3 regions of the Paenibacillus sp. PSB04 genome follow, and region 3 is predicted to be linked to each of the others. Evidence: a T-box and tRNA genes for the amino acid it is inferred to sense, from the RefSeq annotation. Region 3 holds a T-box; the other regions hold tRNA genes.
The links. The T-box of region 3 lies ahead of K2F33_RS26065 (glutamine--tRNA ligase/YqeY domain fusion protein). A T-box ahead of a tRNA ligase gene usually reads a tRNA of that ligase, here a tRNA-Gln.
Positions count from the first base shown of each region.

Region 1 (9,695 bases), 2.8 Mb from region 3:
AAGCATATCCGTCTCGCAGTAGCGCACCTTGATCGGGATTGAAAAATGAAACTTTTGCAGCCAGCCTGCAGCATCCGGCTGAATAAAGCTTTCCCTTTTCATGAAAATGTCTCCTTTGTGGACCCGCTGTTCCCCTGCCTGCCGTATAAGCACGTGAGATCCCCATCGGCTTGACGACTTGGCCGGATCAGGCCCCGATTTCCGGCTGTCTGATGCCCATTATAGCAAAAAATGCTTCCCCCGTTCAGCAATTATCGCGGCGACAGCCCTTTTCCCCGCGTCGTATGATTTAAGGAAATCGCCAGACGGGGCCAGTGATCAGAGCATCCCAGGGACGTTATCCTCTGCCGTTTCTTCGGCTCAGGTATTGACAGGACCGGGATTTGTTTTAACATGTGAAGAACAGCATGTATCCGACTGCGGATCAAGAGAGAGAGAGGGAACCTGATGATCATCGATATCGAGAACATTACGTGGAGAAGCGGGCAGCATACGTTAATGAAAAATGTAAGCTGGCAGGTGAAGCCCGGAGAGAATTGGGCGCTGCTGGGCCTGAACGGCTCGGGCAAAACGACGCTGCTGAACATCGTCAACGGTTATATTTGGCCGTCCGAGGGCTCGGTCAGCGTGCTGGGGCACCGCTTCGGGGAAGTGGACCTGCGCGAGCTGCGCAAATCGATCGGCTGGGTCAGCAACTCCTTTCAGGAGCGTCTGTACGGATCGGACCGCACCCAGAACATCGTCGTCAGCGGTAAGCACGCCACGGTGGGCCTGTATGACAAAACGAGCGAAGAAGACTACGACCGTGCTCGCGAGTTGATGGAAACGATGAACTGCGGCCATTTGTGGGACCGCGAATACCGCACCTGCTCACAGGGCGAGAAGCAGAAGCTGCTCATTGCCCGCGCGCTGATGGCCGATCCACGCATACTGATTCTGGACGAGCCGTGCAACGGGCTGGATCTGTTTTCCCGAGAGAAGCTGCTGGACAGCATCCGGGAGCTGACTCTGCAGCCGGACGCGCCGACGCTCATTTACGTTACGCACCACACGGAGGAAATTTTGCCGGCGTTTAGCCACGTGCTGCTGATGAGACGCGGCGAGGCGGTCTGCAGCGGGCGGACCGAGGACGTGCTGACCGCGGACACGCTCAGCGACCTGTTCGAATCCCCGGTGGAGGTTGACCGTCACGGAGACCGGGTATACGTGCGCGTAGCGGAATAGGAGCTGCGATTACAGGGCGGATTGCAAAAGGAGGGCTTCGTTGATCGAAGTTCCTCCTTTTTTATGCTTGCACCATCGAGAGCTTGTCCGGCTTCGGCCAGCATAGTTTAGCGAATAAACCTTATGACATCCGGCTCAAAGTTCCCGCTCTGTAAGCCGATATACTAGTAAGGAAATGATTTCCTGAACATTGGTTTATATTTCGAGACAAAGGGGATATTTTTGCAGCATGAAAAAATGGTTAACCGCAGTACTCATCATGTGCCTTACCTGGGTGTGCCTTGCGCCATCCGCGCCTGCCTCCGCCGCTTCGGCCGTCAAAAACGTCGTGATCGTCGATGCAAAAACCGGCTATTCCTTCCTGCCGGTCCGCTCCTTGACCGAATTCGAAGGGGTGACCACCCAGTGGAACGACGCCGCCAAGCAGCTCGACATTTTCCAGGGCAACCACCGTCTGACGCTTCACTTCGCGCAGAAGTCCGCCGCTTTCGACGGAACTAGCCTCGCTCTAGCCGCCGCCCCGTTCCGTGAGAGCGGTTCGGTTTATGTACCGCTGTCGCTCATCGTCAGCAAGCTCGGCGTTGAAGCCAGCTGGCAGAAGGACGATGCAGCCGTCAAGCTGACCAGGGAAGGAGTGGTGCAGTACCTCCCCTACGTTACCCGAAACGTGGGACAAGCCCTGAAAAATCCGATCGTGAGCGCACGCCAAACGTATAAGGTCGGCGGCAGATCGTTTTCCGCCCAGACGGTGACGATCGACCTGCTGCATCCGAAAATTCAGCTGGATGTCGTACTCGCCGGGAATACCCCCGGCAAGGTCGAAGACCTCTCCAGCATCGCCAAGCGCAGCGGCGCTAAGGTAGCCGTCAACGGCACCTTTTTTGACGCTTATACCAACGGCGCCTACAAGGCTCCATACGGCTATATCGTGAGCCATGGCACCGTCAAGATGCCAAGCCCCGGCGACAAGCGTTCGATCTTCGCTTATGACACCAACCACTTGACGCGGATCATCGCGGGTCCCGATTTTGGCCAAGCCTTTGAACAGGGTTGGATCGAAGGCGGACTTCAGGCCGGGCCGCGGCTGCTGGTGAACGGCAAAGTTTCGCTGAATGTGAAGAAGGAAGGCTTTAAAGATCCAAAGATTCTTACCGGTGGAGGCGCCCGCAGCGCGCTCGGCCTGACCCGGGATCACCGGTTGATCCTGCTGACCACCGGGGGAGCTACCATTCCCCAGCTGGCGGAGATCATGAAGAAAGCCGGAGCCTACCAGGCCATGAACCTGGATGGCGGGGCTTCCAGCGGTTTGTACTATAACGGCAAGTACCTGACCACTCCCGGCCGGAAAATCAGCAATGCGCTTGTCGTGAAATTTCAATAAGACGGGGCCCCCTGCCCCGCCTATCGAAAAAAGCCTGGAGCGAATTCCTTTCGCCCAGGCTTTTCATATTCATCAGTGTTATCGATCTATGATACCGTCAATAACGGAATTATTCGGCCGTTACTGCCTTGCCCGGCTTCACGTTCGCATTCCCCGACGAGGCGTTCGCTTCCGGTGTCTGGTTGGTGGAACGAAGCGGCAGTTCTTTCAAGAAGAACACGAGCACCAGAGCCACGACAAGCACCAGCGTACCTGTAAGGAATACGGTGGACAGCGTATCACCCAGCGCGTGCCGGATGCTGTCGATCATTTGCACGAACAGTGCCCTGGCTTGCTCCGGCAGGCTCGCTTCCGTCTTTTCGACCAGTGGCTTGTTCATGAGTGTCTGCGGATTGGCGAAGGCGAGCAGGCCTTGTGCCGTCTTCGGATCCAGGGAACTGAAGTCCGGCGCGCTCGGCGACTGCAGCGCTTCTTTCAAATGTTTCGTCAAACTGTTCGACATAACCGTACCCATCACAGCGATACCGATCGTACCGCCAAGGTTACGAAACAGCTGCGTCGATGCGGTAACGACACCGAGCTCCTTATGCGACACCGCATTTTGCGTTGCCAGCGAGAAGACTGGCATCCCGAGGCCCAGGCCAATACCGAAAATGATCGTGCTGACGATCGTCATCGCGATGTTATCCATAAAGATCATCAGGCCCATGCCAATAATCATAACCGGCATCCCGATCAGGGCAAAGCGCTTGTATTTCCCGATTTTGGCAATCAATTGACCGGTAATGGCACTCGTGATGACCATACACAGCGACATCGGAATCGTGACGTAACCCGCATAAGTCGGAGAAATAGCCAGCACGCCCTGCACGTAGAAGGAAATATAAATCATGGCTCCCATCAGGCCAAAGTTCATAATAAAGCCGATCAGGTTCGAGACCGTCACCACGCCGTTTTTAAACAAATGCAGCGGGAGAATCGGTTCCTTCACCAAGGTTTCCACAAAAATAAAAATAAGTGCAGATACAACGGTTGCTCCAAGGAGACTAAGAATCTGCCAAGAGCCCCACTCGTACTCGGTACCTGCCCAGGAAAAGGCAAGAAGCAGCGGAACGATCGTCGTCGTCAGGAACAAAGAACCTACGTAATCGACGCTCTGTCCGTGCTTGCGGTCCACTTTTGGAAACAGCGTCAGAATCATAATAAAAGCGACAACGCCAAGCGGCAGGAAGATCCAGAACAGCCAGTGCCAGTCGATATGATCCACCAGATAACCGCCAAGCGTCGGTCCAAGGACACTGGAGAAACCGAACACCGCCGTCATGAGGCCCATCCATTTGCCTCGTTCGCGCGGAGGGAACAAATCCCCTACCGCCGTAAAGGCCGTCGATTGGATGATACCGGCCCCAATCCCCTGAATCCCGCGATAAATGATGAACTGGTACACATTATCCGAAGTACCGGTTAAGAACGCGCCTAACATGAAAAATAGGATGCCGATCAGGATAAACGGCTTGCGTCCAAACATATCCGACAATTTACCGACCAGAATCGTCGCAATCGTCGAAGTTAACAAATAAATATTAATCGTCCATGTATAGTAATCCATACCATCCAGGATCGCGATAATGCGCGGCATCGCCGTGCTTGTGATCGTCTGGTTAATGGCCGCAAAAAACATCGCCGCCATAATCGCGATCATGATGGTTACTTTACGCTTCAGCGTTAAATGCTCCATGTACCTCTTTCACCTCTATGCTTCATGATGATCTATATTCAAAAGCATTAATGAGAAGATCCTTCTCAAATGCTGTACATCCTCTTCGGACAACATTTCAAAGAACACCGTAATGATTTCTTGCTGGTCCTCAACGATTTGCCCGATCGTGGACATCCCTTGCTCTGTAATGGAGGTATACACGACCCTCCGGTCGTTCTCGGCCCTTTCCCGGTTTACATAACCCGAAGCAAGGAGCTTATCCGTCAAACTCGTTATGGCGGGAGACGTCAGGCCAAGCAATTCGGCCAGTTCGGATACCTTCTGTGGGCCCCGGAGCTTCAATGCATACAATACCTGGAACTGGGGAAAAGTCAGATTATACTGCTTGGCACTGTTTTTGTTCCATTCATGGGACATACTTTTCAGCAGCGACCGGAACATCGCCGCCACTTCAAACAATTGTTCATTTCTGGACAAACGGTTGACCTCCTTGGCGTGGTATGGATCTGTGACCATCCGCGTCGTATTGCCGCAGTTGCATTAGGACACTAATTAATTATTTGTTAATAGATAAATTTTTAATCAATTAGTAACTTAATCATTAAATACTTAAGTAATATTACGCCTCCGCAGCCGGATAGTCAAGAGGCGGTTTTAGGGAGACTTGTCCTTTTTTTATAGCAGAAAAAAGAGGTTTCCCCCTTTCTCGATCGCCTCCTATTTTTCTAAAAAGCGTCTTCTCAACAAAAAAAGCCACCCTTTGCGAGGGTGACTTTTTTGTCGATATTCGTCGTGCCTTTCGGCTGTGCTTCATCGACGGATCTCGTTTCCGTTTGACAACAGTGACCGTTTTCGACGCTTTTATTCCGGCTTAGGGTAATTGTGCGTTTTCAAAAATTCAAGCGCGTTGTACACCATTACCGCTGCTTCAGACCGGGTCACTTGATCTTGGGGACGGAAGTTGCCGCTGCTGTCCAGGTCGGCAATCCCCCAGGCGAGCGCCCGCTGAATAGCCCCTTGATACTCAGGCGTCATTTTGCTGTCATCCGCGATGTCTTTAGGTACCAAATTGATCATCGGCAGGTTGCCCTTCTTTTCCACCGTCTCGATCAAATATTGCGTGAAAGCTTCACGAGTCATGCCTTCACTTGGCTGAATATCAGCCGGAAGGGCGATGCCATGGTTCGTAACCGTAAGAAAAGCTGGAGCAAACCAAGCGCCTGCCTTCACGTTTGTCAGGGCTGCGGTTTCGCTTCCCTCGGCTGCCTTCGTGACCGGCACGTCAGCCAGCAAGTTTGCCAGCAGCTGAACGCCTTCCGCGTTTGTCAGCTGTGCCTGCGGCCGGAAGGCCGAATAACTGTCTCCCTTCAGCAGCTTCTGCTGCTGGAGCGCAGCGATTTTATCGGCACCGGCGACTCCCGCCAAATCCGTAAAGCCCTCTCCTGCCGCGAACACGGACCCGCCGATCGCCAGGGATAACGCCAGGGCTGCAACACTTCCTGATACAACATGCTTCTTCTTCATCTAGCCACACCTTCTTCGGGAAAATTTGGTCTTGTCTTTCCTACAGACGCAAAGAAAATATGGAAGGTTGCACCATGGGAAAATCTTCGGATTAGTCCCGCCGCAGAGGTAGATGTTGACGCGCGTCCTGAGCGGGTTCCTTCACTGAAGCTGCACGGACGGTCGCACCCACTCTGCGTGGGTTCTCTCCCACACAACCGCTCAAAATAAAAAAAACGCCTTTTGGCGTTATGTTTTATGTATGGAGCGGGTGATGGGAATACTCAACATCTCGATTAAATAAGCGGACCTTCGGCCCGCCGCAGAGATAGATGTTGACGCGCGTCCTGGGCGGGTTCCTTCAGCGAAGCCTGCACGGACGGTCGTACCCACGCTGCGTAGGTTCTCTCCCACACAACCGCTCAATATAAAAAAACGCCTTTCGGCGTTATGTTTTATGTATGGAGCGGGTGATGGGAATACTCAACATCTCGATTAAATAAGCGGACCTTCGGCCCGCCGCAGAGGTAGATGTTGACGCGCGTCCTGAGCGGGTTCCTTCACTGAAGCTGCACGGACGGTCGTACCCACGCTGCGTAGGTTCTCTCCCACACAACCGCTCCACAACAAAAAAAACGCCTTTCGGCGTTATGTTTTATGTATGGAGCGGGTGATGGGAATCGAACCCACGCTATCAGCTTGGAAGGCTGAAGTTCTACCATTGAACTACACCCGCAGATTCTTCCGTGCAAGCCTTGAGCGCAGAAAGATCAAGACTTACACGGAAGCCGTGCATGCGTATCGGGATGACACGATTCGAACATGCGACCCCCTGGTCCCAAACCAGGTGCTCTACCAAGCTGAGCTACATCCCGATATCTATTGTAAAACAGTTAAATGGCGCGCCCTAAGAGATTCGAACTCCTGACCTTTTGATTCGTAGTCAAACGCTCTATCCAGCTGAGCTAAGGGCGCATTTGGAGCGGACGACGGGAATCGAACCCGCGACCCTCGCCTTGGCAAGGCGATGCTCTACCGCTGAGCCACGTCCGCATCAAACAAAGTGGTGCGCGTGGAGGGACTTGAACCCCCACGTCAAAGACGCTAGATCCTAAGTCTAGTGCGTCTGCCAATTCCGCCACACGCGCAAAACCTGTAAATAAAACTGGTGAGCCATGAAGGACTCGAACCTTCGACACCCTGATTAAAAGTCAGGTGCTCTACCAACTGAGCTAATGGCTCTCACTGGCTGGGGATATAGGATTCGAACCTATGCATGACGGAGTCAAAGTCCGTTGCCTTACCGCTTGGCTAATCCCCAACAATTAATGGGGCGATCGATGGGACTTGAACCCACGAATGCCGGAGCCACAATCCGGTGCGTTAACCCCTTCGCCACGACCGCCATAAACATGCCGGCGAGAGGACTTGAACCCCCAACCTACTGATTACAAGTCAGTTGCTCTACCAATTGAGCTACACCGGCGCATAAATATTTGAATAATTTCAAAGCGATAACCATCTATCGCGAAAGCAAATAACCATTTGGATTCCGACCCGATATTTCGGATTCTCATCCCTGAAGCAATTTAAAATGGCGGAACCGACGGGATTCGAACCCGCGATCTCCTGCGTGACAGGCAGGCATGTTAGGCCTCTACACCACGGTTCCACGGCCTTTGGGATCTCCATCTTAAGGAGATAATTGCGGGGGCAGGATTTGAACCTGCGACCTTCGGGTTATGAGCCCGACGAGCTACCGGACTGCTCCACCCCGCGTCATTAAAAAGTAATTTGATATTGGGCCCTCGAAAAGTAATCGGTATAAACTTTTTTGAGGTATAGTGGTGGAGGCTGAGGGGATCGAACCCCCGACCCTCTGCTTGTAAGGCAGATGCTCTCCCAGCTGAGCTAAGCCTCCATATTCTTTTGAAACTTATAGGGGATTCCCATCCCAGATGTTAATAAGAAAGTGACCCGTATGGGATACTCTCACTTCGTTCGAGACTGCGATGCAGATGCTACCGAAGTCACGCTCCGACGAACCCTTTTTGGGATTCTCATCCCTGATGTTAATAAGAAAGTGACCCGTATGGGATTCGAACCCATGTTACCTCCGTGAAAGGGAGGTGTCTTAACCCCTTGACCAACGGGCCATATATATAAAGTCTAATTCTGTTTTCTGCAACAAAACATCCTTAGACGTTTTTTAAAAGTGGCTCCCCGAACAGGACTCGAACCTGTGACAACTCGATTAACAGTCGAGTGCTCTACCAACTGAGCTATCAGGGAACGTTGTTACAACCAACCAGTTTTGTCATATGTAGGTGACCATCAAGGCCAAAAAAAATACCACAAAAGTGGTTTTCCGCTTGGCAACGTCCTACTCTCCCAGGACCCTTCGGTCCAAGTACCATCGGCGCTGGAGGGCTTAACGGTCGTGTTCGGGATGGGTACGCGTGGAACCCCTCCGCTATCGCCACCAAACGGAGCATTGGTTAATCACCAAATGCATAATTCAGGTTTCAGCATCGCCAAATGCTGAAAGTCATGCACGCTTCTCTCACCCACTTGGAGTGAAATCAGCAATTTTGACTCCCTGAAAACTAGATACGAAACGAATCTGCGATTTATTTTATTGGATAAGCCCTCGACCGATTAGTATTGGTCAGCTCCATGCATTGCTGCACTTCCACCTCCAACCTATCTACCTCGTCGTCTACAAGGGGTCTTACATACTGGGAAATCTCATCTTGAGGGGGGCTTCACGCTTAGATGCTTTCAGCGCTTATCCCGTCCGTACGTAGCTACCCAGCCATGCTCCTGGCGGAACAACTGGTGCACCAGCGGTACGTCCATCCCGGTCCTCTCGTACTAAGGACAGCTCCTCTCAAATTTCCTACGCCCACGACAGATAGGGACCGAACTGTCTCACGACGTTCTGAACCCAGCTCGCGTACCGCTTTAATGGGCGAACAGCCCAACCCTTGGGACCTACTTCAGCCCCAGGATGCGATGAGCCGACATCGAGGTGCCAAACCTCCCCGTCGATGTGGACTCTTGGGGGAGATAAGCCTGTTATCCCCAGGGTAGCTTTTATCCGTTGAGCGATGGCCCTTCCATGCGGTACCACCGGATCACTAAGCCCGACTTTCGTCCCTGCTCGACTTGTAGGTCTCGCAGTCAAGCTCCCTTCTGCCTTTGCACTCTTCGAATGATTTCCAACCATTCTGAGGGAACCTTGGGGCGCCTCCGTTACTCTTTAGGAGGCGACCGCCCCAGTCAAACTGCCCACCTGACACTGTCCCCATACCGGATTACGGTACCAGGTTAGAACCTAGATACGATCAGGGTGGTATCCCAACGGCGCCTCCACCCAAGCTGGCGCTCAGGTTTCAAAGGCTCCCACCTATCCTGTACAGATCGTACCCAAATCCAATATCAAGCTGCAGTAAAGCTCCATGGGGTCTTTCCGTCTTGTCGCGGGTAACCTGCATCTTCACAGGTATTAAAATTTCACCGGATCTCTCGTTGAGACAGCGCCCAAGTCGTTACGCCATTCGTGCGGGTCAGAATTTACCTGACAAGGAATTTCGCTACCTTAGGACCGTTATAGTTACGGCCGCCGTTTACTGGGGCTTCGGTTCACAGCTTCGGGATTACTCCCTAACCGCTCCCCTTAACCTTCCAGCACCGGGCAGGCGTCAGCCCGTATACTTCGCCTTGCGGCTTCGCACAGACCTGTGTTTTTGCTAAACAGTCGCTTGGGCCTTTTCACTGCGGCCCCCTCGTGCTATTCACACTACCGGGGCACCCCTTCTCCCGAAGTTACGGGGTCATTTTGCCGAGTTCCTTAACGAGAGTTCT
Region 1 is NZ_CP081301.1:2,866,090-2,875,784, reverse strand. Features, by position in the region: gene K2F33_RS13340 (acyl-CoA thioesterase) at 1-102, opposite strand, end outside; gene K2F33_RS13335 (ABC transporter ATP-binding protein) at 448-1,224, shown strand; gene K2F33_RS13330 (phosphodiester glycosidase family protein) at 1,454-2,605, shown strand; gene K2F33_RS13325 (MDR family MFS transporter) at 2,715-4,343, opposite strand; gene K2F33_RS13320 (MarR family winged helix-turn-helix transcriptional regulator) at 4,359-4,802, opposite strand; gene K2F33_RS13315 (S-layer homology domain-containing protein) at 5,187-5,849, opposite strand; tRNA gene K2F33_RS13310 (tRNA-Gly) at 6,491-6,564, opposite strand; tRNA gene K2F33_RS13305 (tRNA-Pro) at 6,630-6,703, opposite strand; tRNA gene K2F33_RS13300 (tRNA-Arg) at 6,727-6,803, opposite strand; tRNA gene K2F33_RS13295 (tRNA-Gly) at 6,807-6,881, opposite strand; tRNA gene K2F33_RS13290 (tRNA-Leu) at 6,893-6,976, opposite strand; tRNA gene K2F33_RS13285 (tRNA-Lys) at 6,995-7,070, opposite strand; tRNA gene K2F33_RS13280 (tRNA-Gln) at 7,075-7,149, opposite strand; tRNA gene K2F33_RS13275 (tRNA-His) at 7,158-7,233, opposite strand; tRNA gene K2F33_RS13270 (tRNA-Thr) at 7,242-7,314, opposite strand; tRNA gene K2F33_RS13265 (tRNA-Asp) at 7,424-7,500, opposite strand; tRNA gene K2F33_RS13260 (tRNA-Met) at 7,534-7,607, opposite strand; tRNA gene K2F33_RS13255 (tRNA-Val) at 7,674-7,749, opposite strand; tRNA gene K2F33_RS13250 (tRNA-Glu) at 7,913-7,984, opposite strand; tRNA gene K2F33_RS13245 (tRNA-Asn) at 8,045-8,120, opposite strand; rRNA gene rrf (5S ribosomal RNA) at 8,199-8,315, opposite strand; rRNA gene K2F33_RS13235 (23S ribosomal RNA) at 8,467-9,695, opposite strand, start outside.
Region 1: it encodes a tRNA-Gln, which carries the amino acid that the T-box ahead of K2F33_RS26065 (glutamine--tRNA ligase/YqeY domain fusion protein) is inferred to sense. The anticodon was not compared.

Region 2 (9,695 bases), 2.3 Mb from region 3:
CCAGAGGTGTCCCGGATAATACTTGGTCAAGCAGCGTTCCAATTCCTGATAGACGTCAGGCAGTACGTGGAACAGCGTCTCATGGAAGTAATACATTCCGTTCCGGACCTCATCCAGTACCGTAGGCTTACGGGCTCTAAGCTCATCCGTCTGCCACAGCGTAATGACTTCGTTCAGCAGCTTCTCCCGAAGCTGTTCGCGCTCGCGGAACGTAAGAGTCGGATTATCCAGCAGCATGACATCTTCGGAAATCCGTTTATGAATATCCAGAATCGCTCTGCGCATAGCTTCCGTCGGATGGGCGGTCATTACCAGTTCCAAGGACAGGCTCTCAATAATGTCCTGAACTTCTTCGACCGTAAAGTTCCGCTCTTTCAGTTCCTTGATGGCCATCTCGATCGAATCGGGCTGAACGCTTTCTCCAGCTGAGCGCTCATAGTCCCGTTTTCTGCGGATTCGATGATTTTGCTCGGCGATATTCACAAGCTGGAAGTAAATCGCAAAGGCGCGAATCACCTGATGGCGAATATCCGGCTCAAGGGTTTCAACCATCTTTTTGAATTCTTCATACAATTCAGGCAAAAAAACAGAACGTAAAGATTTGCTTGTTTCACGGATCTTCTCAACGATATCTAAGAGTTCATTGCCCCCTTGATGGACAAGCACTTCCCCGAGTATGTTCCCCAAGAATCGCACGTCACGCCGCAGCAAGTTGTTTGAATTGCTTTTGTTCGCGGTTACCGTAAGTTCAGTCATGCTACTCCTCCCGTCTCTATCCCGTCTGTATTGCTTTCTCTTTGTTCATACTTTCTTAACATCATACAATAAATCACATCGAAAATCTGCACTTTTATTAAATAAAGCGCAGATTTTCGCGTAAAAACACGATGTAAAATATGTATTTTCATTCAGTCATGCCTAATTCCTGACATATGGTTTAACAGATGTTGTGAATAATACAGCGGTTTTCATTCTAAATAAAATACCGCATTGAGTTTATTTATGCATAGCCCAGATGCTTCAACCACTATTTACCACATAACTTAACTCATTAAACAAATCATCTCGTTAATATTTAACATGAGGTTAGTTTAACGGAAAATCTCTTTGGACCTTTTCATTACAGCAGCTGATTTAACTATGCTCTCTTGTTAACATAACTGCTAGTTCATTGATCAACATAGAACACATATAAAGAAATCATGGGCATAACCAATAATAGATTGTGTATAGCTTGCTTAACTAGGCATAGTAAAAATTTTTAAGAATGCAATTGCTGTGGGTATTAACCCTCCATTTAAAAGGGCTAGAGGGGCAAATAAGGCGGTTATAGAGACAAGCAGGTAAACCCCTTAGAGAGATACCTAGTAATCGTGCATAACAGCCCTTAACAGCCCTTTCAAGGCATCTCAAATTTAAAAGCGGACCTTCGGCCAGCCATTGACGTTAGATCTTGACGCGCGTCCTGAGCGGGTTCCTTCATTGAAGACGGCACGGACGGTCGTACCCACGCTGCGTAGGTTTTCTCCCACACAACCGCTCAAAATAAAAAAACGCCTTTCGGCGTTATGTTTTATGTATGGAGCGGGTGATTGGAATACTCAACATCTCGATTAAATAAGCGTGCCTTCGGCCCGCCATAGAGGTAGATGTTGACGCGCGTCCTGAGCGGGTTCCTTCAATGAAGCCGGCACGGACGGTCGTACCCACGCTGCGTGGGTTCTCTCCCACACAACCGCTCTAAACAAAAAAACGCCTTTCGGCGTTATGTTTTATGTATGGAGCGGGTGATGGGAATACTCAACATCTCGATGAAAAAGCGGACCTTTGGCCCGCCACAGAGGTGGATGTTGACGCGCGTCCTGAGCGGGTTCTTTCAGCGAAGCCTGCACGGACGGTCGTACCCACGCTGCGTAGGTTCTCTCCCACACAACCGCTCTAAACAAAAAAACGCCTTTCGGCGTTATGTTTTATGTATGGAGCGGGTGATGGGAATCGAACCCACGCTATCAGCTTGGAAGGCTGAAGTTCTACCATTGAACTACACCCGCAGATCTCCGTGCAAGCCTTGAAACAATCATGACTTGCACGAAGCTGTGCATGCGTATCGGGATGACACGATTCGAACATGCGACCCCCTGGTCCCAAACCAGGTGCTCTACCAAGCTGAGCTACATCCCGATATCTATTGTAAAACAGTTAAATGGCGCGCCCTAAGAGATTCGAACTCCTGACCTTTTGATTCGTAGTCAAACGCTCTATCCAGCTGAGCTAAGGGCGCATATGGAGCGGACGACGGGAATCGAACCCGCGACCCTCGCCTTGGCAAGGCGATGCTCTACCGCTGAGCCACGTCCGCATTAAACAAAGTGGTGCGCGTGGAGGGACTTGAACCCCCACGTCAAAGACGCTAGATCCTAAGTCTAGTGCGTCTGCCAATTCCGCCACACGCGCAAAACCTGTAAATAAAACTGGTGAGCCATGAAGGACTCGAACCTTCGACACCCTGATTAAAAGTCAGGTGCTCTACCAACTGAGCTAATGGCTCTCACTGGCTGGGGATATAGGATTCGAACCTATGCATGACGGAGTCAAAGTCCGTTGCCTTACCGCTTGGCTAATCCCCAAAGTTACGAATAACTATAGTCTGCCCAATTTTAAGTATTTCATATCATGAATGGTGGAGGCTGAGGGGATCGAACCCCCGACCCTCTGCTTGTAAGGCAGATGCTCTCCCAGCTGAGCTAAGCCTCCATGCAAACTATGTACCCATTAAAAAAAACGATGACCCGTCCGGATCTTTCCTTCGTTTAAAGGCAGCAAAGCTTGTCCCAACGAAAGTACATCCGACGAACCTTATGTGGAACAAAACAAGAAAGTGACCCGTATGGGATTCGAACCCATGTTACCTCCGTGAAAGGGAGGTGTCTTAACCCCTTGACCAACGGGCCACAAATATGGAGCTCTCAACCGGGATCGAACCGGTGACCTCATCCTTACCATGGATGCACTCTACCTACTGAGCTATGAGAGCAAATGGCTCCCCGAACAGGACTCGAACCTGTGACAACTCGATTAACAGTCGAGTGCTCTACCAACTGAGCTATCAGGGAATATACCGCTTGGCAACGTCCTACTCTCCCAGGACCCTTCGGTCCAAGTACCATCGGCGCTGGAGGGCTTAACGGTCGTGTTCGGGATGGGTACGCGTGGAACCCCTCCGCTATCGCCACCAAACGTTCAAGTGTTTGATCACCTGAAAACTAGATACGAAACGAATCTACATTTTATATTTATTGGATAAGCCCTCGACCGATTAGTATTGGTCAGCTCCATGCATTGCTGCACTTCCACCTCCAACCTATCTACCTCGTCGTCTACAAGGGGTCTTACATACTGGGAAATCTCATCTTGAGGGGGGCTTCACGCTTAGATGCTTTCAGCGCTTATCCCGTCCGTACGTAGCTACCCAGCCATGCTCCTGGCGGAACAACTGGTGCACCAGCGGTACGTCCATCCCGGTCCTCTCGTACTAAGGACAGCTCCTCTCAAATTTCCTACGCCCACGACAGATAGGGACCGAACTGTCTCACGACGTTCTGAACCCAGCTCGCGTACCGCTTTAATGGGCGAACAGCCCAACCCTTGGGACCTACTTCAGCCCCAGGATGCGATGAGCCGACATCGAGGTGCCAAACCTCCCCGTCGATGTGGACTCTTGGGGGAGATAAGCCTGTTATCCCCAGGGTAGCTTTTATCCGTTGAGCGATGGCCCTTCCATGCGGTACCACCGGATCACTAAGCCCGACTTTCGTCCCTGCTCGACTTGTAGGTCTCGCAGTCAAGCTCCCTTCTGCCTTTGCACTCTTCGAATGATTTCCAACCATTCTGAGGGAACCTTGGGGCGCCTCCGTTACTCTTTAGGAGGCGACCGCCCCAGTCAAACTGCCCACCTGACACTGTCCCCATACCGGATCACGGTACCAGGTTAGAACCTAGATACGATCAGGGTGGTATCCCAACGGCGCCTCCACCCAAGCTGGCGCTCAGGTTTCAAAGGCTCCCACCTATCCTGTACAGATCGTACCCAAATCCAATATCAAGCTGCAGTAAAGCTCCATGGGGTCTTTCCGTCTTGTCGCGGGTAACCTGCATCTTCACAGGTATTAAAATTTCACCGGATCTCTCGTTGAGACAGCGCCCAAGTCGTTACGCCATTCGTGCGGGTCAGAATTTACCTGACAAGGAATTTCGCTACCTTAGGACCGTTATAGTTACGGCCGCCGTTTACTGGGGCTTCGGTTCACAGCTTCGGGTTTAACCCCTAACCGCTCCCCTTAACCTTCCAGCACCGGGCAGGCGTCAGCCCGTATACTTCGCCTTGCGGCTTCGCACAGACCTGTGTTTTTGCTAAACAGTCGCTTGGGCCTTTTCACTGCGGCCCCCTCGTGCTATTCACACTACCGGGGCACCCCTTCTCCCGAAGTTACGGGGTCATTTTGCCGAGTTCCTTAACGAGAGTTCTTCCGCGCGCCTTAGAATTCTCTTCTCGCCTACCTGTGTCGGTTTGCGGTACGGGCACCTTCACCTGGTTAGAGGCTTTTCTTGGCAGTGTGAGATCATGACCTTCGGTACTGTAATTTTCCCTCCCCGTCACAGCCCAGCCTTAAAGTGTGCGGATTTGCCTACACACCAGCCTCACTGCTTGGACGAGCATCCATCAGCTCGCGTCACTACCCTCCTGCGTCACCCCATCACTCATAACGGTTTACGGTGGTACAGGAATTTCAACCTGTTGTCCTTCGATTACGCCTGTCGGCCTCACCTTAGGTCCCGACTTACCCTGAGCGGACGAGCCTTCCTCAGGAAACCTTGGGCTTTCGGCGGATCAGATTCTCACTGATCTTTTCGTTACTCATACCGGCATTCTCACTTGTATACGCTCCAGCACTCCTTACGGTATACCTTCAACGCTGTATACAACGCTCCCCTACCCCTGATGCAAAGCATCAAGCCATAGCTTCGGTGGTGTGTTTAGCCCCGTTACATTTTCGGCGCAGAGTCACTCGACCAGTGAGCTATTACGCACTCTTTCAATGGTGGCTGCTTCTAAGCCAACATCCTGGTTGTCTGTGCAACTCCACATCCTTTCCCACTTAACACACACTTGGGGACCTTAGCTGATGGTCTGGGCTGTTTCCCTTTTGACAATGGATCTTAGCACTCACTGTCTGACTCCCGGTTACAAGTCAATGGCATTCGGAGTTTGACTGAGCTTGGTAACCCTTGCGGGCCCCGCACCCAATCAGTGCTCTACCTCCACGACTCTATTCACCGAGGCTAGCCCTAAAGCTATTTCGGGGAGAACCAGCTATCTCCGAGTTCGATTGGAATTTCTCCGCTACCCCCACCTCATCCCCGAATTTTTCAACATTCGTGGGTTCGGGCCTCCAGTGCGTGTTACCGCACCTTCACCCTGGACAGGGGTAGATCACACGGTTTCGGGTCTACGTCCACGTACTTAATCGCCCTATTCAGACTCGCTTTCGCTGCGGCTCCGGCTTCTCACCTTAACCTTGCACGGGAACGTAACTCGCCGGTTCATTCTACAAAAGGCACGCCATCACCCATAAACAGGGCTCTGACTTCTTGTAAGCACACGGTTTCAGGTTCTATTTCACTCCCCTTCCGGGGTGCTTTTCACCTTTCCCTCACGGTACTGTTTCACTATCGGTCGCTAGGGAGTATTTAGCCTTAGCAGATGGTCCTGCCAGATTCATACGGGGTTTCACGTGCCCCGCACTACTCGGGATCCGTCTCGGAGGGAACTGACTTTCGGCTACAGGGCTTTTACCTTCTATGCCGGGCCTTTCCAGACCTCTTCGCCTAACCAATTCCTTTGTAACTCCATGTGAGACGTCCCACAACCCCGGCCAGCAAGCTGACCGGTTTAGGCTGTTCCGCGTTCGCTCGCCGCTACTGACGGAATCACTCTTGTTTTCTCTTCCTCAGGGTACTTAGATGTTTCAGTTCCCCTGGTATGCCTCACCATAACCTATGTATTCAGTTATGAGTGACTGACTATTACATCAGCCGGGTTTCCCCATTCGGACATCCCCGGATCAAAGCTTGCTTACAGCTCCCCGAGGCAGTATCGTTGTTCGCCACGTCCTTCATCGGCTCCTAGCGCCTAGGCATCCTCCGTGTGCTCTTAGTAGCTTAACCATAATGACTCCTGTTTGACTTGCTTCGCTCTCTTGTTTTGCGCTGCGCGCAAAGCCAAAGTCGCTCACCAATCCAAACACTCGTCTGCTACTTTTTACTTCTTGGTCTTTCAATGAAGACACAAGCAGCTAAAAGGATATTTCTAAAACGCAGATTCGTTTCGTTATCTAGTTTTCAAGGATCAAATATTTGGTGGAGCTAAGCGGGATCGAACCGCTGACCTCCTGCTTGCAAGGCAGGCGCTCTCCCAGCTGAGCTATAGCCCCATAAATAACCCCAATAAGTGACTTACACTTGAATGAAGTTTATATGGTGGGCCCTAGTGGACTCGAACCACCGACCTCACCCTTATCAGGGGTGCGCTCTAACCAACTGAGCTAAGGGCCCATATCGTGTATGGGAATTATTCATTTGAAACCCATAAGGGTTTGCGCTTGGCAACGTCCTACTCTCCCAGGACCCTTCGGTCCAAGTACCATCGGCGCTGGAGGGCTTAACGGTCGTGTTCGGGATGGGTACGCGTGGAACCCCTCCGCTATCGCCACCAAACGCGTTTGAAAGAGGTTTGCTCTCTCAAAACTGACCAACGAGTGAGTAACTAGCCAACCGGCTAGATTTGTATTTGAATGCTTCCATCGCAGGAAGCGATTCTCCATAGAAAGGAGGTGATCCAGCCGCACCTTCCGATACGGCTACCTTGTTACGACTTCACCCCAATCATCTACCCCACCTTCGGCGGCTGGCTCCTCGCGGTTACCTCACCGACTTCGGGTGTTGTAAACTCTCGTGGTGTGACGGGCGGTGTGTACAAGACCCGGGAACGTATTCACCGCGGCATGCTGATCCGCGATTACTAGCAATTCCGACTTCATGCAGGCGAGTTGCAGCCTGCAATCCGAACTGAGACCAGCTTTGATAGGATTGGCTCCACCTCGCGACTTCGCTTCCCGTTGTACTGGCCATTGTAGTACGTGTGTAGCCCAGGTCATAAGGGGCATGATGATTTGACGTCATCCCCGCCTTCCTCCGGTTTGTCACCGGCAGTCATTCTAGAGTGCCCACCCGAAGTGCTGGCAACTAAAATCAAGGGTTGCGCTCGTTGCGGGACTTAACCCAACATCTCACGACACGAGCTGACGACAACCATGCACCACCTGTCTCCTCCGTCCCGAAGGAAAGGCCTATCTCTAGACCGGTCAGAGGGATGTCAAGACCTGGTAAGGTTCTTCGCGTTGCTTCGAATTAAACCACATACTCCACTGCTTGTGCGGGTCCCCGTCAATTCCTTTGAGTTTCAGTCTTGCGACCGTACTCCCCAGGCGGAATGCTTAATGTGTTAACTTCGGCACCAAGGGTATCGAAACCCCTAACACCTAGCATTCATCGTTTACGGCGTGGACTACCAGGGTATCTAATCCTGTTTGCTCCCCACGCTTTCGCGCCTCAGCGTCAGTTACAGCCCAGAGAGTCGCCTTCGCCACTGGTGTTCCTCCACATATCTACGCATTTCACCGCTACACGTGGAATTCCACTCTCCTCTTCTGCACTCAAGTCACCCAGTTTCCAGTGCGAACCAAGGTTGAGCCTTGGCCTTAAACACCAGACTTAAATGACCGCCTGCGCGCGCTTTACGCCCAATAATTCCGGACAACGCTTGCCCCCTACGTATTACCGCGGCTGCTGGCACGTAGTTAGCCGGGGCTTTCTTCTCAGGTACCGTCACTCCGATAGCAGTTACTCTATCGGACGTTCTTCCCTGGCAACAGAGCTTTACGATCCGAAAACCTTCATCACTCACGCGGCGTTGCTCCGTCAGGCTTTCGCCCATTGCGGAAGATTCCCTACTGCTGCCTCCCGTAGGAGTCTGGGCCGTGTCTCAGTCCCAGTGTGGCCGTTCACCCTCTCAGGTCGGCTACGCATCGTCGCCTTGGTGAGCCGTTACCTCACCAACTAGCTAATGCGCCGCAGGCCCATCCGCAAGTGACAGATTGCTCCGTCTTTCATCATTCCCTCAGGAGAGGAAATGAGATATCCGGTATTAGCTCACGTTTCCGTGGGTTATCCCGGTCTTGCAGGCAGGTTGCCTACGTGTTACTCACCCGTCCGCCGCTAACCATCAGGAGAGCAAGCTCTCCATCAAGTCCGCTCGACTTGCATGTATTAGGCACGCCGCCAGCGTTCGTCCTGAGCCAGGATCAAACTCTCCAAGAAAGTTTGTAGCTCATTTTGAATCTGACGAGATTGATTTAATCTCAATCGCTCCGGTCATAAGACCATCGCGTTTATACTCACTCGTTGTTCAGTTTTCAAAGATCAAAATCTCTTTCGTTTCTCATCACCGCATCTCAGCGGCGACTTTTATAATATATCATACTCACTCGGTGTTTTGCAAGAGTTTTTTTAAAAAGTTTTTTACCACTTTCTATCAACCTTGCAAAAGCACTGTGCTTCGTTTCAAAACTCAAAACTGAAGCGAAAATTAATTTATCATAAGATAGGCAATGCCGTCAAGCATTATTGTTTAAATTGTGATAGCTTGCTGTTACGCGCATACTTTGAAAGCTCCTTTTGCGGAGCGAATCGGGCATACATCCGAAAAACAGTCTTGTAGCGGTTCGCAATGGCATTACGGATATCCTGATCCAATCGCTGATCGCTTAAGTCGAACAGCATCTCGTCCAGCTCCTTCCGCAGCACATAATCTAATTCCTTACATTCCTTCTCGTTAAATAGCATACCCAACATATTAGAACTGGCCCCCCTGTAGATTTATACCTGAACGTCCTAATCGGAACGGAAATGGTTTTATCGTCTTACTGTTATGCACAACTTTTGGGAAATTTATGAATCGCAATTTACAAAATACTAATTCTGCATCAAGGCATAGGTAACTGTGCTTTCAATAATTGCGGCAGCAAACAGCAGAATGACGACCCAAAAGGCTGCTGTAACCGATTTGCGCAGCACTCCCTCACCTTGACTGCCCCACGCTCTCCTTCTCGGATTGATTCCGCGGATGACCCAGCTTCCCATTCTGATGCCGTAGGCACACGCGATGATAATCGCCGGTATTTCAATAATTCCATGCGGCAGGAGCCCCCTGATCACTAGATCGGCTAGACTCTCTCCTTGGGCGCTTAAACTATGTACCAAATAACCTATAACCATTCCGTTAACCAGCAGAAACATCACGGGCAGTATTCCCGCCAGAAGACCCAGGTAAATGATCAGTACGCCTTTAATACTGTTATTGAGGAAAATAAACCCGAAGAAGCTCCACTGCGGATGCTTAGAGTTCTGCAGATTACCGCTGACCTCCCTCAACCCGCTTAGCTGCTGGTTCACCAGTTCGGCCAAAGCCCCTGTACTGATCCACCCGGCCGCCACTCCGGCAGCAAAAAGCAATACGGCAAACAACAAGGTTTTTTTGATCGACATCAAGTCTCTTATAAATGTACTCAAACGAAGCA
Region 2 is NZ_CP081301.1:679,533-689,227, forward strand. Features, by position in the region: gene ppc (phosphoenolpyruvate carboxylase) at 1-756, opposite strand, end outside; tRNA gene K2F33_RS03535 (tRNA-Gly) at 1,978-2,051, opposite strand; tRNA gene K2F33_RS03540 (tRNA-Pro) at 2,108-2,181, opposite strand; tRNA gene K2F33_RS03545 (tRNA-Arg) at 2,205-2,281, opposite strand; tRNA gene K2F33_RS03550 (tRNA-Gly) at 2,285-2,359, opposite strand; tRNA gene K2F33_RS03555 (tRNA-Leu) at 2,371-2,454, opposite strand; tRNA gene K2F33_RS03560 (tRNA-Lys) at 2,473-2,548, opposite strand; tRNA gene K2F33_RS03565 (tRNA-Gln) at 2,553-2,627, opposite strand; tRNA gene K2F33_RS03570 (tRNA-Val) at 2,679-2,754, opposite strand; tRNA gene K2F33_RS03575 (tRNA-Glu) at 2,880-2,951, opposite strand; tRNA gene K2F33_RS03580 (tRNA-Thr) at 2,959-3,034, opposite strand; tRNA gene K2F33_RS03585 (tRNA-Asn) at 3,038-3,113, opposite strand; rRNA gene rrf (5S ribosomal RNA) at 3,121-3,237, opposite strand; rRNA gene K2F33_RS03595 (23S ribosomal RNA) at 3,297-6,225, opposite strand; tRNA gene K2F33_RS03600 (tRNA-Ala) at 6,416-6,491, opposite strand; tRNA gene K2F33_RS03605 (tRNA-Ile) at 6,536-6,612, opposite strand; rRNA gene rrf (5S ribosomal RNA) at 6,658-6,774, opposite strand; rRNA gene K2F33_RS03615 (16S ribosomal RNA) at 6,884-8,436, opposite strand; gene K2F33_RS03620 (hypothetical protein) at 8,740-8,970, opposite strand; gene K2F33_RS03625 (stage II sporulation protein M) at 9,091-9,663, opposite strand.
Region 2: it encodes a tRNA-Gln, which carries the amino acid that the T-box ahead of K2F33_RS26065 (glutamine--tRNA ligase/YqeY domain fusion protein) is inferred to sense. The anticodon was not compared.

Region 3 (9,695 bases):
AAGTGGAATTTCCTGAACTTCGTTCCCGGTTTGGTTGGCGGGCACTGCATCGGAATCGATCCGTACTACTTGACGTACAAAGCGGAGGATACTGGCATCCGTTCACGGATCATTCTGGCGGCACGGCATATCAACGATGGGATGGGCAAATATGTCGCCGAGCAGCTGATCAAGCTGCTCGTCCGGCAGCGGCTGGACCTGCGCGACGTGAAGGTCGCCGTTCTCGGCCTGGCATACAAGGAGGACTGCGCCGATATCCGGAATTCCAAAGTGGTGGATATCATCAAAGAGCTTCAGGATTACGGTATTCAACCCCAAATCGTTGACCCGCTGGTAGACCCGAAAGCGGCATATGCCGAATACGGTCTGGAGCTGTCCCGGGTGGAGGAGCTGCTGGACCTGCATGTGCTGGTCACGGCCGTCCCGCATCAATGCTTTGCGGGCATGGGCTATGCGGATATGGATCGGATGTTCAGAAAGGACTCGGTAAAGATCTTGCTGGACGTTAAGGGAATATATGACAAAGCAGAGTTCGAGCGTCAGGGTTACATTTATTGGCGGCTGTAATGAGAGCAGATGGGAGAAATAAGAACCGTGTTCAGACGAAAGAAAAAACAAACCGATGAGGTTCTGACCTTACCCCGTTCGGATCGGCGGATCTTATCGAACGTTCCTGACCCGGAACAAATTCGCCGTTCAGTCGACCGGAGAGGCTCGCGGGATAACGATGCGGACCAGTTCAGTTCGGATTATTTGGAACGGATGCGGAAATTCAGCCTGCGTTACGAGGCGGATTTTCCCGTGCTTCTGACTTGGGGCAAAGGAAAGAACCGGAGAAAACTGAAAACGAAGGCTGTCGATGTATCATCAACAGGCCTTCTGCTCGAGCTGCCCTTCTCGACGGACCACATCCAGCCGGGAAGCAAAGTGTCCATGCACTTTGAAATTCCGGCAGGCACGATGCCGGAAGGCTTTGAATCCAAAGTGGATATCGAAGGAGTCGTCGTACGGACCTTTGAGCGCGGAACCGGCAGAGAGGCTGTTACGATGGCTGCTTTTGAGTTCACCAACCCGCTGCATGAATATTTTCAGCGCAGACGCTGGGGGTACTCCGTGTATACGGCCAGCGGCCTCCTGCTGCTGGCGGCCCTCTTTGTGCTGCTGCTTCGGGCGGAGAGCATCATTTATTTTAAGTACAATTTCCTGCTGTATTTATACAGCCTGATCGCCGCGGCATTTCTGTTGACGAGATACTTGTTCGGATCTCTATACCGTGACGTGCCGGTCAATCCGGATTATACGCCGGGCGTATCGATCATTATTCCGTGCTTTAATGAAGAGAAGTGGATCCATCGGACGATTATCAGCTGCATCAACCAGGATTACCCGGTGGACAAGCTGGAGGTCATCGTCGTTGATGACCGCTCTACCGACCGGTCCGCGGAGCAGATTCAGAAAACGATCGACCTGCTTCATCAGGAAGCCGACCGCTTTCAAACCAAAGAACGGCTTCGGATGCATATCCTCCCTGAGAACGGGGGGAAACGGGAAGCCTTGGTGCAGGGGGTACGGATGGCAAAGCATGATCTGGTCGTGTTCGTGGATTCGGACAGCTTCCTGGATCCGCTCGCCATTAAGCATTTGGTGCAGCCCTTCCAAGATCCGCGTATGGGCGGGGTTGCCGGGCGGACGGATGTGGAGAACAAGTACACCAACTCCATTACGAAGCTCCAGACCGTGCGCTATTATATCGCGTTCCGGATCATGAAAGCGGCCGAGTCCTGGTTTGACAGCGTCACCTGCCTGTCCGGGCCGTTATCCTGTTATAAAAAGAGGCTTGTGCTGAAGCATGCGGACGCCTGGCTCAACCAGAAGTTTCTGGGACAGCCCGCTACGTTCGGCGACGACCGCAGCATGACCAACTTTATCCTGAAGACACACCGGACGGCTTACCAGGATAAAGCGATTTGCTCCACGATCGTTCCTTCGGAGATGAATGTCTTCCTGAAGCAGCAGATGCGATGGAAGCGTTCCTGGCTGCGGGAATCCCTTAGAGCGGCCGGATTTATTTGGCGCAAGGAACCGTTTATGGCCCTCTTTTTCTACATCGGTGTCATCGTTCCGATCGCTGCGCCGCTGATTGTGCTCTACAACCTGCTGTATGTGCCCATTTTCCACCATGTGTTTCCGGGAACCTTCTTGATGGGGCTTCTGCTGATGTCCCTGCTGATGAGTCTGGCTCATCTATTATTCCGTAAAAGCAAGCTGTGGGTATTCGGCTTCGTCTTTTGCTTTTTTTACGAAATGGTGCTGCTCTGGCAAATGCCGGTCGCCTGGTTCACCTTCTGGAAATCAACCTGGGGGACAAGGGAAACGCCGCAGGACATCGAGGCGAGAAATAAAAAAGCCGCAAGAAAAAACCGAAAAAATACGAAGACGGAAGTGCCGCTGTAACCCGGCGGAACCGCGGAATTTAAATGAGGATGCAGGATGAAAAAAGGAAAACGCAGCGAAGCGCTTGATGTGAAGCGCAAAAACCGGCGGAAGTGGATCAAAACCTGGATCCAGCTCTTCCTGGTGATCATGGTCATCTTTCTGATCTACCAAGCCGTCGCAAGAACCGACCGCTACGCCGAACCGGACAAGTCGACGTGGCATAATCGAAGCGGGTTTGTCGCGCTGTCTTATTTTGGGGTCAGCCGAACCGGAACGCCGCTTCTGATCGATAAAGCCCAGCTCAAAGCCCAGCTACAAACCCTCCATGACCAAGGTTATGTCACGGTGTCACAGCAGGACATCCTCGATTTCTACCAAAAGGGGAAGGCGCTGCCGGACAAGGCGCTGTTTTTGTCCTTCGAGGACGGGCGCAATGACTCCAGTCTTTATGCCCAGCCTTTGCTGGAGAGGTACAATGATAAGGCGACCTTCCTCACCTATGCCAACAAGATGGGGAACGGGGATCATAAATTCGTGCAGCCCAAGGAACTCCGCAGCATGATGAAAAGCGGGTATTGGGAAATGGGGACCAACGGGTACCGTTTGACCTACATCAATATTTTCGATAAAAACGGCGGCTACATCGGCGTCAAGGACGAAAACAAGCTGGACAGCAAAGAGGACATCGAGCATTATAATCACTACCTTATGGATTTTATCCGCGATGAAAATATGATTCCGCTCGAGGACCGGGATACGATGCAGGTGCGGATCAGCAAGGATTATCAGCTGATGGACACGGTCTATACCGACAAACTCGGCTTCGTGCCCGGCGTCTATATGATCATGCATGCCAACGCGATGTACGGGAGCATGAACCCGCTTGTGACGGATGTAAATGACCGCAATATCCGTTCTCTGTTCCAGATGCATTTTAACCTGGAGGGCAATGCGTTCAACGGGCCGTCACAGGATTTGTACAACCTGACCCGCATCCAGCCTGAGCCCTACTGGTCAACCAACCATCTTTTGATGAAAATCGGCAAGGACAGCGGCCAGCAAATGACGTACGTGACCGGGGACCAGAAGCAGTCGGGGCAGTGGAAGCAGGCTGGAGGCGCCGCCGAATTCAAGGATAACCGGATCGTTCTGACGTCACCGCCTGCCGGTGAAGGCAAGCTTTTGCTGGATCAAGGAGAACAGGCGCCTGAAGATTTCACCTTAAATGCGAAGGTTTCCGGCAACGTGGTCGGCAAGCAGTCTTTTTACTTGAAGGACCGTGGAGATGGTCAGCAGTACGTTCGTATCACGCTGGACCGCAACGAAATCCAGGTGGAGCAGAAGCTGTCTGGATCCTCTGTGACTGTCTTGGGCACACAAAAGCTGGATCCGGTCAACTGGTCTTCGGAGGATCTCGCCTTTGACAAGGCAACGGTGTATTCCGCAGAAGAAGCGCAGGCCGGCGCCAATACAGATGACGAGGATGTATATCCCGTCAACATCAAAAATACCCGGCAGATTGAAATGAAGGTGTCGGGAAATCGGCTGGAGGTCATCGTGGACAGGAAGTCGGTCCTCCAAACCTCGATCGATCCATCGCTGAAGGGCGGTGCCGTGGGACTGGGATCAGCCTATAGTCCGCAAAACACCAAGGACGATATCTATGACGGAATCTTTGAGGATGTCACGGTGACTACGGAAAATGCGGCCGATGGAAAAACCTCGGTGTGGTATACGAATAAGCTGCTCGGCTGGAAAAAAGTCGCGGCGCAGGTTGAGCATGCCATGGACGCGACGATCGATTGGGCCATCGATACGTTCTGACGAAAGAGCAATTCAAAGGCGGAATGGCGGTGTAATGAGAAGATGGGTATGAAGCAAGTGGCTCAATCCGGATGGATGACTTTGGTGCTTGTCATCGTCGCCGTAGGGGTCGGTTTCAGCATTTGGATGAGGCAGCCGGCAATGCAAGCGGCGGCTCCGCCGGCCAGAACTCCTGTGAACCTCACCGCATGGGTGGTGGATTGGCAGTGGGAGTCGGGGCTTGCGGATGCAGGGGAGCTGGGCAAGGCTCTGAGCCGTGTTCAGGCGTTTGCCGCCTATTTTGACGAATCGGATCAGCCCTATTTTACGAAGGCGTTCAAAGCAGCGCTGCCGCAAATCCGGGAAACGGCGGAGGCTGCCGGCATCGGCGAGCTGAACTTGACCCTTGTTAACGATATCGTGCGGCAGGACGGCAGCGAGTCCCCCAAAGACTCGGAGCTGGTCTCGCGGCTGGTATCCACGAAGGTAGCGCGGGAGAAGCATATCGCCGAGATTGAGGCCCTGCTCGATCAATACTCATTTCAAGGGGTGGAGATCGATTATGAGCGCATCCCGGACAAGGACTGGGGCCATATGACCGCTTTTTATCGCGAATTGTATGAGCGGATGCATGCCAAGGGGAAATCGCTCCGCATCGTGCTGGAGTCAAGGGCTCCCGTCGAAACGCTGAAGCTGCCTGAAGGGCCTGAATATGTGATGATGGCCTACAATTTGTACGGTACGCACAGCGGTCCGGGACCCAAAGCGGACAAAGCTTTTCTGAAAAAGTTAGCCAAGCGGATGACAGCTGTTCCGGGCGATAAAGCGATCGCGATTGCGGCCGGGGGCTTTGACTGGCATGGGGATCAAGTGACTGCCATTACCGAACAGCAGGCCGTAAAGATACGGTACACGAACGGCTCGGAGCTCAAGCGGGACGAGGCCAGCGGAAGTCTGCACTATCAGTACACCGATGATAAGAACGTAAAACATACGGTGTGGTATGCGGACGGTTCAACGCTGACTTCCTGGATCGACACGCTGCGTCAAGCCGGGATTAGCCATGTGGCCGTCTGGAGGCTGGGGGAACTCGGAAGCGGCACATTGGACAAGCTGGATCAAGCTGCCACAACGGCAAAGTAAAAAATGGCCGCTGCGCGTTTATGCGTCAGCGGCTTAATGATGGATTTCCGGAGCACCCATGGAGGCATGGGTGCTCATGTATTTTTTCGGGGAGATGCCGCAGGCGGACTTAAACGCTTTACTGAAAGCGTAAATGCTGCTGTAGCCAACCTGCTCGGCGATCGCGGACAAGGATAACCGGCTGTACATCATCAGCTCCTTGGCCCGCTCCAACCGGTACCGGATCTGGAATTGGTGCGGGGACACATCATACGTCTGCTTGAATACGCGCGAGAAGTGATACAGGCTCAGGCAGGCCGTTTTGGATAAGTCCTCCAGCCGAATGATGCCATTGTAATGTTCCATGATGTGGGTCACCGCCCGCTCCATCGCGGCCTGATGCAGCGAGAGCCGGCCATGTCCGGCCGCCTTCAGGCCCTTAATGACCAAATACAGAATATCCAGCACGAGCGATTTCTGAAGCAGCGGAAATTCGGCATCCCGGCGCTCGTAGGCGTGGATGAGCCGCATCAGCTCCTGATGAATTTCCGCATGGTTCTGTACCCGGATCAGATGGGGGATTTCCAGCAAGGAACCCAGCCAATCCGGCCGGAGCCACGAAAGCTCTTGTTGGCTGCATTCCGCCCGCAGCTTAAAGTTGATCGGCACTTCCTCGTAGTCTTCATAATACAGGGCGTCGAAATGGATATGGGGCATCCAGCAGGGTCCCCTGGAACGGACAAATTCATGCTCAATACCGGGCTTGAACAGCAGCAGGTCGCCTGGATACACAGTCAGTGAATCCCCGCCAATCCGGATATCGAGCTCGCCCTGTTCAACATACAGCAGTTCGTAATCAAAAATGATCCGCTGCGCCAGTTTCATACGGTCAACTTTGTGATGCCACGCCCTTCGCACGTAGGGGGACAAGGCTTGCAGCAGCTGTTGCCGGTCCATACGCTTTGACAGCTCCCTTCTTCAATGGTCCCTTATCGGAGTTTTCGCTCTTTCAGCGGCTCGGCGGTTCTTTATTCTGACAATAGCAAGAATGGATAACAAATAACAAGTCCCAACATCGATAAAGAGGGGAAACGCCTGTAGAATGACTTGTAACCGCTTTAATGCATATCCGATTTGACCAATGACAGGAGAGATGAGTATGGAACCTTTTAACGGACTGAATATGAGCCTGGGTAATCTATTCCGGATGTCCTCCGCACGAACGAGATCGATCAGCGCGGAAAATGTGACGGGAGCTAAAGGAAAGGGCGGCATGGCCACCCAGGGAACCGGAGCGAATGCCGGCCGGGATTTGGGTCAGGGATGGAAAATATCGCCTTCGGTGGAGATCAGACCGGATGAGGTGTTTACCGCCGCAGAAATCGACGGACCCGGGGCCATTCAGCATATTTGGCTGACCTGCGTTCCGGACAGCTGGCGTCATATGATTCTGCGCTTTTATTGGGATGATGAGCAGGAGCCTTCCATAGAAGTGCCTGTCGGCGACTTCTTCTGCAACGGATGGTGCGAGCGGAGCAATGTCAACTCCCTGCCTGTGGCGGTCAATCCCGCCGGCGGGATGAACAGCTATTGGGTGATGCCGTTTCGCAAGAAAGCCCGGGTTACGGTCGAGAACCGGATGGACAAACCCGTCGTGCTGTATTACCAGTTCACCTATACGCTGACCGAGGTGCCGGAGGATGCGGCCTATTTGCACGCCCAATGGCGCCGGAGCAACCCCTTGCCGTACAAGCAGGACCATGTGCTTCTGGATGGCGTGAAGGGGAGTGGACAGTACGTCGGCACGTACATCGCCTGGCAGGTGAACAACACGGGGTGGTGGGGAGAAGGCGAGATCAAGTTCTATATGGACGGCGACCGCGATTTCCCGACGATTTGCGGCACCGGGACCGAAGACTATTTTGGCGGCGCCTGGAATTTTGAGCATCCACAGGGACAGTACGGTGCGTTTTCCACTGCCTATTTGGGCTTTCACCAGCAAATCAGACCGGACGGCCTGTACCGGAGCCAGCAGCGATTCGGGATGTACCGCTGGCATGTGATGGACCCGATCCGGTTTGAACAGGACTTGAAGGTAACGATCCAGGCGCTCGGATGGCGTTCCGGCGGCCGCTATTTGCCGCTGCAGGACGATATCGCCTCCGTCGCTTTCTGGTATCAATCCGAGCCGCACACCCCGCATCCGCCGCTGCCGGATAACGATGGCCTGGAGGTTATTTAATCCCCGCCCTTTCCGGTTAAAGTATGCATAATGCGGTTTACATTGGCCGAAAATGATGTTAATATGGTCAAAATCAAAACGGAACGAAAACGCGGTGAAGAGAAGAGTAGATGAACGGGCAGCCTTGCAGAGAGCTCCGGCAGCTGTGAAGGAGCAGGCCGCCTGTCATTGAAGCAAGCCTCCGAGCGGCGCATCGGAAGAGGGATCCTCATTCCTCGGATGGTGCGACAGGAGCTCCTGTTACAGAGCTAGGGTATAAACATGCGTGCATGCCGTACCCGAAGAGGCGGATGTAGCGATAGATCCGCGAACCGGGGTGGCACCGCGAAATACAATCTCGTCCCCAAGACGTCAGCGTCTTGGAGGCGGGATTTTTTTGTTTTCTTTTTGATTGATATAAGAGCAGGAGGGGACAGTTGATGGAAGGAAAGGTAAGGAAAGAAGAAGCCGTGGATTTTCTAACGAAAACCGTGATGGAGGATGTGGAGAACGAAACGTATTCTAGACCGATCGCGACCCGGTTTCCGCCGGAGCCGAACGGCTATTTGCACATCGGAAGCGCCTATGCAATTCACGTGAACGCAGCCATTGCCGAAGCATTCCACGGGAAGATGAATCTTCGCTTTGACGATACGAATCCGCTGAAGGAAGACGTAAAATACGTGGAGGCGATCCGGGAGGATGTCCGGTGGCTTGGTCTGGACCTGCCGGTGTACTTTGGCTCGGATTATTCGGATGAGATCTTCGAAGCGGCTTCGAAGCTCATCCGTAAAGGAAAGGCCTATGTCTGCGATTTGTCGGCGGAGGAAATGACGGAATACCGCGGAACGCTCACGGAGTCTGGAAGAAACAGTCCTTATCGCGAACGGACGGTGGAGGAGAATCTATCCCTGTTCCGTCAAATGAAGGAAGGCCGGTTCCCGGACGGCGCCAAGGTGCTGCGGGCCAAAATTGACATGTCTTCGCCCAACATCAACTTGAGGGACCCGGCCTTGTACCGCATCATCCACGCCGAGCATTACCGGACAGGGAGTGAGTGGTGCGTGTATCCGATGTATGATTTTGCCCATCCGATCCAGGATGCGATCGAAGGCATTACGCATTCGCTGTGCTCCGCGGAATTCAGGGATCACCGCCCCTTGTACGAATGGGTGCTGCGCGAGCTGGAAGTAACGGAACCCCCGAAGCAGCGGGAATTCGGACGTCTGAACGTTTCCGGAATGGTCACGAGCAAAAGGTACATCAGGGAGCTGGTCGAAGGCGGATTCGTTGACGGATGGGATGATCCCCGCCTTCCGACCTTGAAGGGACTGCGGCGAAGAGGCGTTACGCCGGAAGGCCTCCGGAGGTTCATGCAGGAAGTGGGCATGCTGAGGGGGAGCAGCACGATGGATGCCGCGATGCTCGACCACTTCATCCGCCAGGACTTAAAGGATAAGTCTGTCGCTGTGATGGCTGTGCTTGATCCGCTTAAAGTCGTCATCACGAATTATCCGAAGGATCAGGTGGAAATACTGCATCTCCACCACAGCGATGCCGATCCGGCGCTTGGCAGCAGGGATGTCCCCTTTTCCGGAGAATTGTATATCGAGCGGGACGATTTTATGGAACATCCGGTATCGGGCTTTCATCGCCTGTTTCCGGGAAGTGAGGTTCGATTGAAGGGGGCGTACTATTTAAAATGCCATCATGCCGTCAAGGATCCGGAGACCGGTGAAGTGATCGAGCTGCACTGCACGTACGATCCCGAGACGAAAAGCGGAACCGGGTTCAGCGGCAGAAAGGTGAAATCGACGATTCATTGGGTGTCCGCCGCACACGGTGTTCCCGCCGAGATCCGCTTGTACGGCAGCCTGCTGAAAGATGCCGCGTCCGTGGCGGAATCGGACAATGATTGGGCAGAGCTGGTGTCTCCCGATTCCCGAATCATTTACAGGCAAGCGATCATGGAGCCATGGATGAAAAAAGCTTCACCGGATGCCAGATACCAGTTTATCCGCCAAGGCTATTTCTGCCTGGATCACAAAGATCTGACCGGTCCGGTACCGGTATTTAACCGGATCGTTTCGCTGAAAGATTCATGGAAGAGGGA
Region 3 is NZ_CP081301.1:5,665,604-5,675,298, reverse strand. Features, by position in the region: gene K2F33_RS26095 (nucleotide sugar dehydrogenase) at 1-567, shown strand, start outside; gene K2F33_RS26090 (glycosyltransferase family 2 protein) at 577-2,454, shown strand; gene K2F33_RS26085 (polysaccharide deacetylase family protein) at 2,491-4,260, shown strand; gene K2F33_RS26080 (glycosyl hydrolase family 18 protein) at 4,309-5,382, shown strand; gene K2F33_RS26075 (helix-turn-helix transcriptional regulator) at 5,416-6,318, opposite strand; gene K2F33_RS26070 (glycoside hydrolase family 172 protein) at 6,521-7,603, shown strand; T-box leader at 7,689-7,951, shown strand; gene K2F33_RS26065 (glutamine--tRNA ligase/YqeY domain fusion protein) at 8,023-9,695, shown strand, end outside.